One region of the Pseudomonas cavernicola genome, then DNA from elsewhere that is predicted to be linked to it. Evidence: riboswitches for the same ligand, from Rfam matches in the RefSeq annotation. Region 1 holds a riboswitch; the other holds the start of a gene.
The links. A riboswitch is a leader RNA that binds a small molecule or an ion and turns the genes downstream of it on or off. The one in region 1 is predicted to bind cobalamin.
Positions count from the first base shown of each region.

Region 2: linked by a shared signal. The riboswitch ahead of D3879_RS02195 (TonB-dependent receptor domain-containing protein) and the one ahead of cobG (precorrin-3B synthase) in region 1 are both predicted to bind cobalamin.

Region 1 is NZ_QYUR01000002.1:1,118,645-1,124,045, reverse strand. Features, by position in the region: gene cbiE (precorrin-6y C5,15-methyltransferase (decarboxylating) subunit CbiE) at 1-440, opposite strand, end outside; cobalamin riboswitch at 645-883, shown strand; gene cobG (precorrin-3B synthase) at 976-2,349, shown strand; gene D3879_RS05555 (precorrin-8X methylmutase) at 2,346-2,972, shown strand; gene D3879_RS05550 (precorrin-2 C(20)-methyltransferase) at 2,969-3,718, shown strand; gene cobJ (precorrin-3B C(17)-methyltransferase) at 3,855-5,401, shown strand, end outside.
Region 2 is NZ_QYUR01000002.1:409,263-414,663, reverse strand. Features, by position in the region: gene D3879_RS02205 (cobalamin-binding protein) at 1-307, shown strand, start outside; gene D3879_RS02200 (IS110 family RNA-guided transposase) at 323-1,318, opposite strand; gene D3879_RS02195 (TonB-dependent receptor domain-containing protein) at 1,890-3,803, opposite strand; cobalamin riboswitch at 3,918-4,146, opposite strand; gene dxs (1-deoxy-D-xylulose-5-phosphate synthase) at 4,400-5,401, opposite strand, start outside.

The DNA.
Region 1 (5,401 bases):
TTGCTCAGCACCAGCAGGCGCGCGCCGGGGTGGATCTGCGTGTGCAGGGCGGCCAGCGGACGGGCAACCACCGACAGACAGGCCACCTCCTGCAAAGGCCAACCGAGCCGCGCGGCGGCCAGGGAGAAGGACGACGGCGCCGGCAGTACCCGCAACTCATCGGCCGGCAATTGCCGCGCCAGGCTGGCGCCGACGCCGAACAGCATGGGATCGCCGCTGGCCAGCACGCAGACCGGCGTGCCGCGCGCTTCCAACACTGGCGTCAAGGCGAAGGGGCTCGGCCAGGCCTGGCGTTGCCCGCGCAGGCAAGCCGGCAGCAGATCCAGCTGGCGCTGCCCACCGAACACCACTGAGGCCTCTAACAGCGCCCGCCGGGCCGGTTTGCCGAGCCCGCTGAAGCCGTCTTCCCCGATCCCCACCACTGTCAGCCAAGGCGACATCCGCAACTCCTCACTGGCATTCGCTACACACCCCGCGAGCATCCGACGAGGAGGCTTTTCCTGGGGCCGGGCAAAGCAGGCATAATAGCGCGTTCGTCGGTGCCCAAAGTGATGTAAGAGATCTCGCGAGCTAAGGCCAGACAAGGCGAAATTGGCTGAAGAAGCGGAGTTGACTGTAGTCAATGAGCATTCTGAAGACGATTTCAACGCCGTATGGCCGACGCGCAGCAGATCGTAAACAGATCGATAGGCCGAAGAGGGAACACGGAAAATACCGTGGCTGCCCCCGCAACTGTATGCAGCGAGTTCGAGCGCCCCCCGCCACTGGTTCACACCGGGAAGGCCGCGCTAAACGTAGAGCCCTGTGGATAAACCCAGCTAAGGTGTTATCCACAGGGCTTGCAACTGCCAGCCAGGAGACCTGCCGCCGAACTTGGTCGCGTGTGCAAGCATCGGACGGGGTGTGCCGATGTCGTGGAGAGTTCCTTGCGGGGAGCGCTCGCCCGGTCACCGCGACAGCCGATCAGGTGACCTTTTGAACGACACTGCACAGCAGCCTCACCAACAGCCCAGCCAGCCACGCCCTTCGGCGTGCCCTGGACTGCTGCGCATCGTGCAGGCTCGCGACGGCGGCATCTGCCGGATCAAACTGCCGGCCGGCCGCTTGCAGGCCAGCCAGGCCCTGGCCGTGGCGGCTGCCGCAGAGGAGCATGGCAGCGGCGTGATCGAGGTGACCAACCGCGCCAATCTGCAGATTCGCGGGGTGCGCGCCGGCCAGGAAGCCGCCTTGATCGCCCGCCTGCTGGCTGCCGGCCTCGGCCCCAGCAGCCCAGGTGCCGATGATGTGCGCAACCTGATGGTCAGCCCCGCCGCCGGCATAGACCCGGCCGCCCTGCTGGATGTCAGCCCCCTGGCCGACCGGTTGCTGGCTACGTTGCAGGACAACGCCTCGTTGCATCGGCTGTCGGCCAAGTTCGCCCTGCTGCTGGATGGCGGTGAACGCCTGGCCATGCTCGAACACCCTCACGACTTGTGGCTGAGTGCCATGCCGGGCGGCAGCCAGCCGCTGTTCGCCTTCGGCCTGGCCGGCTGCCCACCATTGCCCGGCAGCCCGGAAATGGCCCTCGCCACCGTAACTCTTGAGCAAGTACCGGCGCTGGTATTGGCGTGCCTGGAGCTGTTCCTCGAACTGGCCGGCCCCGAGCACAGCCGCATGCGCCACCTGCTGACGGAACTGCCGGCGGAAGACTTCCTCCAGCGTCTACAGGCCCGGCTGGACTTCCCCTTGCGGCAGGGCGAAGCGCTGCGCCACTGGCGGCGCCCGGCCGCTGAGGCCTGGGCGCACCTGGGTGTGCAACCGCAGCTGCAGCCAGGACTGGTGCAAGTCGGCGCAGCACCACCGCTCGGCCGTCTGCACGCGCGGCAACTGATTGAACTGGCGCGGCTGGCGCAGCAGTTCGGTGACGCCAGCCTGCGCCTGACGCCCTGGCAAAGCCTGTCGCTGCCGAACATCCGCCAGGCCGATGGGCCGGCGCTGTTGCACGCCTTGGACGAGCGCGGCCTGGTCTGCGATCCCCTGCAGCCGCTGGCCCGCATCATCGCCTGCAGCGGCTCGGCCGGCTGCGGCAAAGGTCTGGCCGCGACCAAGGCGGATGCCCTGACCCTGGCTACTCGCCTGGCCGGCAGCGCGCCCCTGCCCGGCCTGCACTTGAGTGGCTGCCTGCGCTCCTGCGCCGCCGCCCATGACTCACCGCTGACCCTGCTGGCCGTCGCCGACGGGCGTTATGACCTTTACCAACGCGCCGCTGCGGTGTCTGGCTTCGGCCGACCGCTGGCGCGCCACCTGACAATTGCCGAGGCCGGCGACCTGCTGGCCGCGCTGCCCGACCCCATGGAAACCGACCGATGATTGATTACATCCGCGATGGCCAGGAAATCTACCGCCAGTCCTTTTCCATCATCCGCGCCGAAGCCAAGTTGCAGGGCATCCCCGCCGACCTGGAAAAACTTGCGGTGCGGGTGATCCATGCCTGCGGCATGGTCGATGTGGTCGAAGACCTGCGCTTCTCGCCGGGTGCCGGTAGCGCCGGGCGCAAAGCGCTGGCGGCCGGCGCGCCGATCCTCTGCGATGCGCGAATGGTCGCCGAGGGCGTGACCCGCGCGCGCTTGCCGGCGAACAACAAGGTGATCTGCACCCTCAATGACGAAGGGGTGGTCGACCTGGCCCGCGAACTCGGCAACACCCGCTCTGCGGTCGCGCTGGAGCACTGGCGCGAACACCTGGAAGGCAGTGTGGTAGTGATCGGCAATGCCCCCACCGCGCTCTTCTACCTGCTGGAGATGCTCGACGCCGGCGCACCGAAACCGGCGCTGATCCTCGGCTTCCCGGTGGGTTTCGTCGGCGCTGCTGAGTCCAAAGAAATGCTCGCCGCCGACAGCCGTGGCGTGCCCTACGTCATAGTCCGCGGTCGCCGCGGTGGCAGTGCGATGGCCGCAGCGGCGGTCAACGCCCTGGCCACGGAGGTGGAATGATGAGCGCCAAAGGACGCCTGCTCGGCATCGGCGTGGGTCCCGGCGACCCCGAGCTGATTACCCTCAAGGCCCTACGCCTGCTACAGGCCGCCCCCGTGGTCGGCTACTTCGTGGCCAAGGCCAAGGTCGCCAAGGGCCAGCACGGCAACGCCTTCGGCATCATCGCCGCACACCTTGGCAGCGAGCAGCAGACCCTGCCGATGGTCTACCCGGTGACCACCGAGAAGCTGGCGCCACCGCTGTGCTACGAGGACATCATCAGCGACTTCTACGACACCTGCGCCGAACAGATCGCCGCGCACCTGGAACAAGGCCGTGATGTAGCGGTGATCTGCGAAGGCGATCCGTTCTTCTACGGCTCCTACATGTACCTGCACGACCGCCTGGCCAGCCGCTATGCAGCCGAAGTCGTGCCTGGGGTCTGCTCCATGCTGGGTGGCTCGGCGGTGCTCGGCATCCCGCTGGTGTACCGCAACCAGAGCCTCGCGGTGCTCTCCGGGGTGTTGCCGGCGGACGACCTCAAACAACGCCTGGCCGCCACCGACGCGGCAGTGGTGATGAAGCTCGGGCGCAACTTCGACAAGGTTCGCGCCGTGCTCGAAGAGCTCGGCCTGGCCAAACGGGCGCTCTACGTCGAGCGGGCGACCATGGACAACCAGCGCATCGTGCCGCTCGATCAGGTCGAGCCGATGGCTTCGCCGTACTTTTCGCTGATTATCGTGCCGGGCGAGAAATGGCAGGCCTGACGGTGTTCTGCTTTTGTAGGAGCGGGCCATGCCCGCGATTCGCTCCCGCCCACCAGCAGCGCGGCCAAGGCCACTGCCACGGGTCGAAGTCAAATCAAGCCCTGCACGGCTTTTTCAAGTTCACAGGGAGCCTCTGATGTCTAACCCCCAAGCCAATACCCCGGCGATCGTCATCCTCGGTATGGGCGCACTGGCCACGGCACGACGCGTTCAAGCCCTGTATCCAGGCGCGCAAGTGCACGGGCTGGAAGGCCGAGTCGAGGCCGATATCCTCTATAGCGACTTCGGCGGGCACCTGCGCGAGTTGTATCAGCGCGACACGCCGATCATCGCCCTCTGCGCCGCCGGCATCATCATCCGCACCCTGGCGCCCTTACTGGCCGCCAAGAACACCGAACCACCGGTACTCGCCGTGGCTGAAGATGGCAGCGTCGTGGTGCCGCTGCTCGGCGGGCTCGGTGGGGTCAATATGCTGGCGCGGGAAATCGCCGCAGCTCTGGAGGTTGTACCCGCCATCACCACCAGCGGCGAGTTGCGCTTCGGCACCTGCGTGCTCAACCCGCCGACCGGCTACGTGCTGGCGGATATCGAACAAGGCAAACGCTTCGTCTCCAATCTGCTCGGCGGGCAAAGCGTGCGTATCGAAGGCGCTGCGCCCTGGCTGGATCAAGCCCGCTTGCCGCTGGCCGCCGATGCAGCGCTGAGCATTCGTATTACCCACGATGCGCGCGAAGCCAATGGCGATGAACTGCTGATCCACCCGCGTACGGTCGTAGCGGTCATCGACGAGCCAGTCGCCGAGTTGGCCGCCAATGTCCAGCAGGCCTTGGCTGAGGCCAATATTGCCGCCCATGCCCTGGTCTGCCTGGTTGCGAGCAGCCAGCAGATGGCCAACCCAGTACTGCAACAGGCCGCGCTAACCCTGGGTGTGCCGCTACGCTTTATTGCCGCTGATAACACTTGGGCATTGGCTCAACAAGCCATCGCCGAGCCGCAAGCGCTGCACACTGCCCATGGAGTCACCCTGGCCGTGGCCAGCGAACCGCTCGATCACCGGCAGATCGGCCAGGCTCGTGGCCGCCTGACCGTCGTCGGCCTTGGCCCTGGCGCCGCCGAATTCATGGTGCCGGCCGCCAAGCTGGCGTTGCAACAGGCCGAGGATGTGCTCGGTTACGAAACCTACGTGAAGATGGCCGGACCGTTCCGCCCGGAACAGGTGCTGCACTGCAGCGACAACCGCGAAGAATTGCAGCGCGCCCGGCATGCCTTCGAGCTGGCCAGCAGCGGTCGCTCGGTGGTGGTGGTGTCGTCTGGCGACCCCGGCGTGTTCGCCATGGCCGCGGCGGTATTGGAAGCGCTGGAAGCGTCGAGCGATCCACTCTGGCATGCCGTCGACCTGCAAATCTTCCCCGGAGTCTCCGCCGCTCTGGCGACTGCCGCACGGGCTGGCGCACCGCTGGGCCATGACTTCTGCATCATGTCGCTGTCGGACAACCTCAAGCCCTGGGACATCATCGAACTGCGCCTTGAGCATGCGGCGGCGGCCGATTTGGCGCTGGCCTTCTACAACCCGATCTCCCGCGCCCGTCCCTGGCAGTTGGGTCGCGCCCTGGAGATAGTCGCCGGCCATCGCAGCGGCGATACCATTGTCGTGCTCGGTCGCGATATCGGCCGGCCAGGGGA
Region 2 (5,401 bases), 710 kb from region 1:
GCTCTATACCATCGGTAGCCGGCAGATCATCGGCGATGCGCTGCGTGTTTGTGGCGCCGAGAACGTGTTCGACGATTTGCCACTGCCGGCGCCGCAGGTCAGTGTCGAGGCAGTGCTGGCGCGTGATCCGCAGGTGATTCTACTCAGCTCGCCGGGTCTGGCCGCCGCGTGGCAAGCCTGGCCACAACTGACGGCGGTGCAACGTCGACAAGTCTGGGTGATTCCGGATAAGGGCCTGGAGCGGCCCAGCTTGCAGATGTTGGATGCGACGGAAAAACTCTGCCAACAGCTGAGTCGCGTCCCGTAGATACTCTGTTGGACGTCAAGCTTCAGCCAGATGGATTTTGCTGAATAGCTTGCTGGAGTCGAAGGGTTCGCCCAGTTGGATGCAAGCCCAAAGCCCGGTCAGGTACTTGCGCATGACGGCGCACACGGCCTGTATTTTCTTTTTGCCACGGCGTTGTAGGGACAGGTAGAAGGCCTTGGCGTTTGGGTCATGTCGTACCGCGCTCAGTGCCGGCATGTAGAGGGCGCTTCGTAGATAGGCATTACCCGCCTTGCTCAGCCGTGAAGCCTTATTGACGCTACTGCCCGATTGGCACAGGCGGATATCTAGCCCGGCATAGCGACTGACTTGCGGCGCCTTCAGATGCTGGGGCAGGACACTGAGTTCAGCCAGTAACGCAATAGCACTGGCAACGCCAACACCTTTGGCTGCCAGCAGATGCTGAAACTGACTGTTCAACACGGCGTCCTCGGCAATCAGGCGCTGTGCAGCGTTGCTGAGTCGCTCGATGCGCTGATCCAGCCTCTCGACCGCTTCAACTTCGTCTTCAATCAGCAGCGCCAGCGTGTCACGTTTGGAGCGCAAGGCGTGCAGGCGGTTCTTGGCTTGTGTACGGGTCGCGGTCAGCCGATTGATTTGTCGGCCGATGTCACGCAGCGCCATACGGAGGGTATCCGGCGCAGTCCAAGGGGCTGGCGTCATCCGCTCGGCGTACTCGGCCAGGAGGGCCGCGTCTAGCGGGTCGGTCTTGCTTTGCGCCAACTTGAGTTGGGCAAAGTGGTGGAAGCTTTTGGGGTTGATGACAGACACGACGATCCCGGCCTTGCTCAAGGCAACGGCCAAGTCCAAGTAGTAAACGCCGGTGGCCTCCATCACGACTTGGACGGCTTTTAGCGCTTTAATCCGCTCCACCGCCTGGGCGTGACCCTCGGGCGTTTGCTGGATGTCCAGCTTGCCCCGCGTGCGACCACCCTTTCGCCATGCCAAGACAACTGTCTTGGCACCCACATCCACACCGACAAATACGCTCATTGTTTTCATCTCGCCCGGCATTTGAGCAACAATAGCTACCGGTTCCCCGACCTCGCACTTCTTGCCGCTGCAACCTTGTGATGCGAAGTCCACCTCAATGAGCTGGCTTCCGGATACTCCACGCGGTGGGCAATGAGGCGGGGGGCCGATCTACGGACGAGGTTGAGTGTGAACTCACCTCCAGGTTGGAACGGCCTCCCCAGTAACTGCTTCTCTGCGTCAAGCGCAGGGCCTGAAAGGCTAACCCGGTTGACGGAAAACAACATACAAGGTTGGCGCTGAACGCAGTGATGCCCAACAAGGAGTCGCCTCGCGACTCCCTATACAACCGGCCCCGAGTTTGACCGCCCGGCCTTGCAGGCCGGTTGTTGGGCATCGCCTTCGGCTCAGCACCAACCTACAGTTTTGCGCAGCATCGCAAGCAAACGACTGTCCCGTAGGTTGGCGCTGAGCGCAGCGATGCCCAACAAGGAGTCGCCCTGCGACTCCCTATACAACCGGCCCCGAGTTTGACCGCCCGGCCTTGCAGGCCGGTTGTTGGGCATCGCCTTCGCTCAGCACCAACCTACGCTTACAGGTTCGGTGTCCAGGTGAAGCCGAACAGTAGCGCTCGACCTTCTTCCTGGTAGGCGTAGTTCACCCGCTGATAGGCATAGAGGGCACGGCTGTAATCCTTGTCCAGGGCATTGCTCAGTTTCAAATCCAGCGTTACTTCGTCGCTGGCCTGCCAACTGCCGCGCAGTCCGAGTAGGCCATAGCCGGCGATGCGTCGGGTGTTGCCGACATCGTCGTAGCTCGAATTGATGGCCTGCCATGTGGCGCCGACACCGAAGGCGCCGAACTGGCGGTCCAGATCCAGGCTCAGCGTACGGCGAGCTCGGCGCGGTAGGGTATGTCCGCTTTCCGTGTCGCGTGGGTCGAGCAGGCTGGCATTGGCCGAGGCGCGCCAACCCAGCACATTGCGTTCGAGGCTGAGCTCGAGCCCCTGCAGGCGCGCGGTGTTGAGGTTGACCGCACGGTAGATGTAGTTGATCGGGTCGTAGAGCTCGGTGCTGATCAGGTCGCGTACCTCGTTGCGATAGGCCGCCAGGCTCCAGCGCGTATCCCAATGCTCACCACGCAGCTGCACCTCGTAGTTGCGCGAATGCTCGGGTTCGAGATCCGGATTGCCGATGTAGCCATTGCCGTCGTTGGGCCAATACAGCTCGTTGAAGGTCGGCGCGCGGAAGCCCTCGCTGTAGGAGGCGATCAGGTCGATAGCGGAGTCAGCCAGCGGCACGGTCACGGCGGTGTTCCAGCTGTTCTGGCTGCCGAACTGCTGGTTTTGGTCATGCCGCAGGCCCAGTTCGGTGGAGAAAAGCTCGCCCTGGAAACGGTGCTGGATGAACGCGGCCTGGTTCCAGCGGCTTTGCTGGTCGAAGGCGGTGGTGCTGTGCAGTTGGTCCTCATACCAGTCGGCGCCGAGCAGCAGGCTGTGGCTGTCGTTCAACTGGAGGGTGTTGAGCCAGCTCGCCGAGTCGCGGTAGGTGTTGAACACGTTGTGTTCGTCGCTCAGCTTGTCCTGGCTTTGCTGGCGGTTTTCGCTGTGGCCGAGTTCCAGGCGGCTGTTCCAGGCATCACTGAGCTGGGCATCGACGAAGCCGGAAGCGGCGCTCAGGGTGAAGTCGCTGGAGGGCTGCTGTGGAAAACTCTGGAAGGTGGCCATGTCGAAGCGGCCAAAAGGGTTGTCGAATTCGCTGCGGCCACGCTGGTCCAGTACGCTGAGCCCGGTCTCCAGCTGTTCATTGAGCTGATGGCTGAGATTGAAGCTCAGCGCCTTGTTGCGGTAAGCATCGTGATCCGCGTCGGAGTCGAAGGAGGGCCCTGTGCGGTCGATGCCGGCGGTTTCGTCGAGGCTGGTGTTGAGGCTGAAACGGGTCTGCTGATCGCCACCGGCAAGCCCCAGGCTGCGCTCCCAAGTGTTGTTGCTACCGGCGCCCAGATGCAGACGCGGCTGCAGACCCTGCTCGCCGCGGCGGGTGAAAATCTGGATCACTCCGCCGATGGCATCGCTACCGTACAGCGCGGAGCGCGAGCCGCGTACCACTTCGACGCGCTCGATCTGCTCAATGCTGAGGTATTGCAGGCTGGCGCCGCCATCGGATGCCGAGCCAATGCGTTGGCCATCCACCAGCACCAGGCTCTGCGTATTGCCCGTGCCGCGGATCAAAACTGAGGCAGTGCTGCCGCGGCCACCGTTCTGCACGACTTGTACGCCGGGCACGCGGGTCAGCAGTTCGGTGATCGAGCTGGGTTGCAGGCGGTCGATATCTTCGCGCGTGAAGACGCTGGTTGCCGCAGTGGCTTTGCTCAGTGGTTCGGCCACACGACCCGAGGTGATCACCAGCGGCGGGAGTTTCAGCGCATCGCCAGGTTCGCTGAATTCTTCGGCCTGGCTGGTCAGCGGTAAGAGCACCGCAGCCAGGGCGAGACGGGACAACTTCATTAATAAAGCCTCAAAAGTACTTAGAAAACTTTTGAGGAGGGCAGGGACAAGCGCAGGCGTGGAATGGCCGGGATGAGCTGGCGCCTGCGCTTGACGATGATGCCCTCCGCAACACCAGTCACATCCACCAGGGCCGGTCTCCGGGCTCTCGACCGAAAGCGAACTTTCCTGCCCGATCGCCTTCCCAGGAAAATCCCAGTGGCATCTTGATCTGGCATGCAGCGCAAAGGCTGTGATCGATTACCGTTGCGGGGGCAGCGCCGGGATTGCTCGTGATACGAGCGCACCGGCTTCCCGTTTAAGGCCTGACAGGATCAGGCGCACCTCGGCGGAACTCGCAGGCTGTTGAGAAACTACTGCGCTCGGATATGCTGCGTTGAAAGCAGGCTCAGAATGCTCATTTACGCACAGTAAACTGCGCCTCTTCGCCTGATTGACTCGCTGCGCTCACCCTAGCGGGCCAGCCTTTGGCTGTTACTCCGCTTCGCTGCGTTGCGCCTTGCCTGTCCTTCGCTCGCTACGCTTCTCAGCAGCCTGCTAAAACGCCGCGCACCTTAATGCGCGGTGGTCACCAGCACAAGCGAAAGCCCGGTGGGTTAGCGTGAGCCAGCTTCAAGTTGCGCCAGGCGGGTGCGCACGGACGCTTCGATGCCGGCGGCATCCAGGCCGCATTCGGCGAGCATGGCCGCCGGTTTGGCGTGCTCGACGTAATAGTCGGGGAGGCCCAGATGCAGGATCGGCTGCAGCAGGTTCTCACGGGCGAGGAATTCGCTGACGGCCGCACCGGCACCGCCCATCACCGAGTTCTCTTCGATGGTCACCAGCAGCTCGTGGCTGGCCGCCAATTGGCGTACCAGCGCCTCATCCAGCGGTTTGACGAAGCGCATGTCGACCACCGTGGCATCCAGGTTCGCGCCGACTACCAGGGCGTCGGCCAGCTGTACGCCGAACACCAGCAAGGCGACTTTCTGGCCTTGCCGCCGCACCAGGCCCTTGCCGATTTCGAGTGGTTCGAGTGCCTGCTCGATCACTGCGTTCGGGCCGCTGCCGCGCGGGTAGCGCACCGCCGCCGGGCCTTGGAACAGATAACCGGTGGTGAGCATCTTGCGCAGTTCGTTCTCGTCGCTCGGGGTCATCACCAGAATGCCGGGGATGCAGCGCAGGTAGGAGAGGTCGAAGCTGCCGGCGTGGGTCGGGCCGTCTTCACCGACCAGACCGGCGCGGTCGATGGCGAACAGCACGTCGAGGTGCTGCACCGCCACATCGTGAATCAGTTGGTCATAACCGCGCTGGAGGAAGGTCGAATAGATCGCCACCACCGGTTTGGCGCCTTCGCAGGCCATGCCGGCGGCGAGGGTCACGGCGTGTTGCTCGGCAATCGCGACGTCGAAGTAGCGCTGCGGGAAGCGCTCGCTGAAGGCCACCAGATCAGAGCCTTCCTTCATCGCCGGAGTGATGCCGGTCAGGCGCGGGTCCGTCTCGGCCATGTCGCACAGCCACTGGCCGAACACGCTGGAGTATTTCGGCCCGGCGGCCTGCTTGGGAACAGAGAGGGCGGCGCTGGCCGGAGCGTTAATCGGCTCCAGCTTGGTGATCGC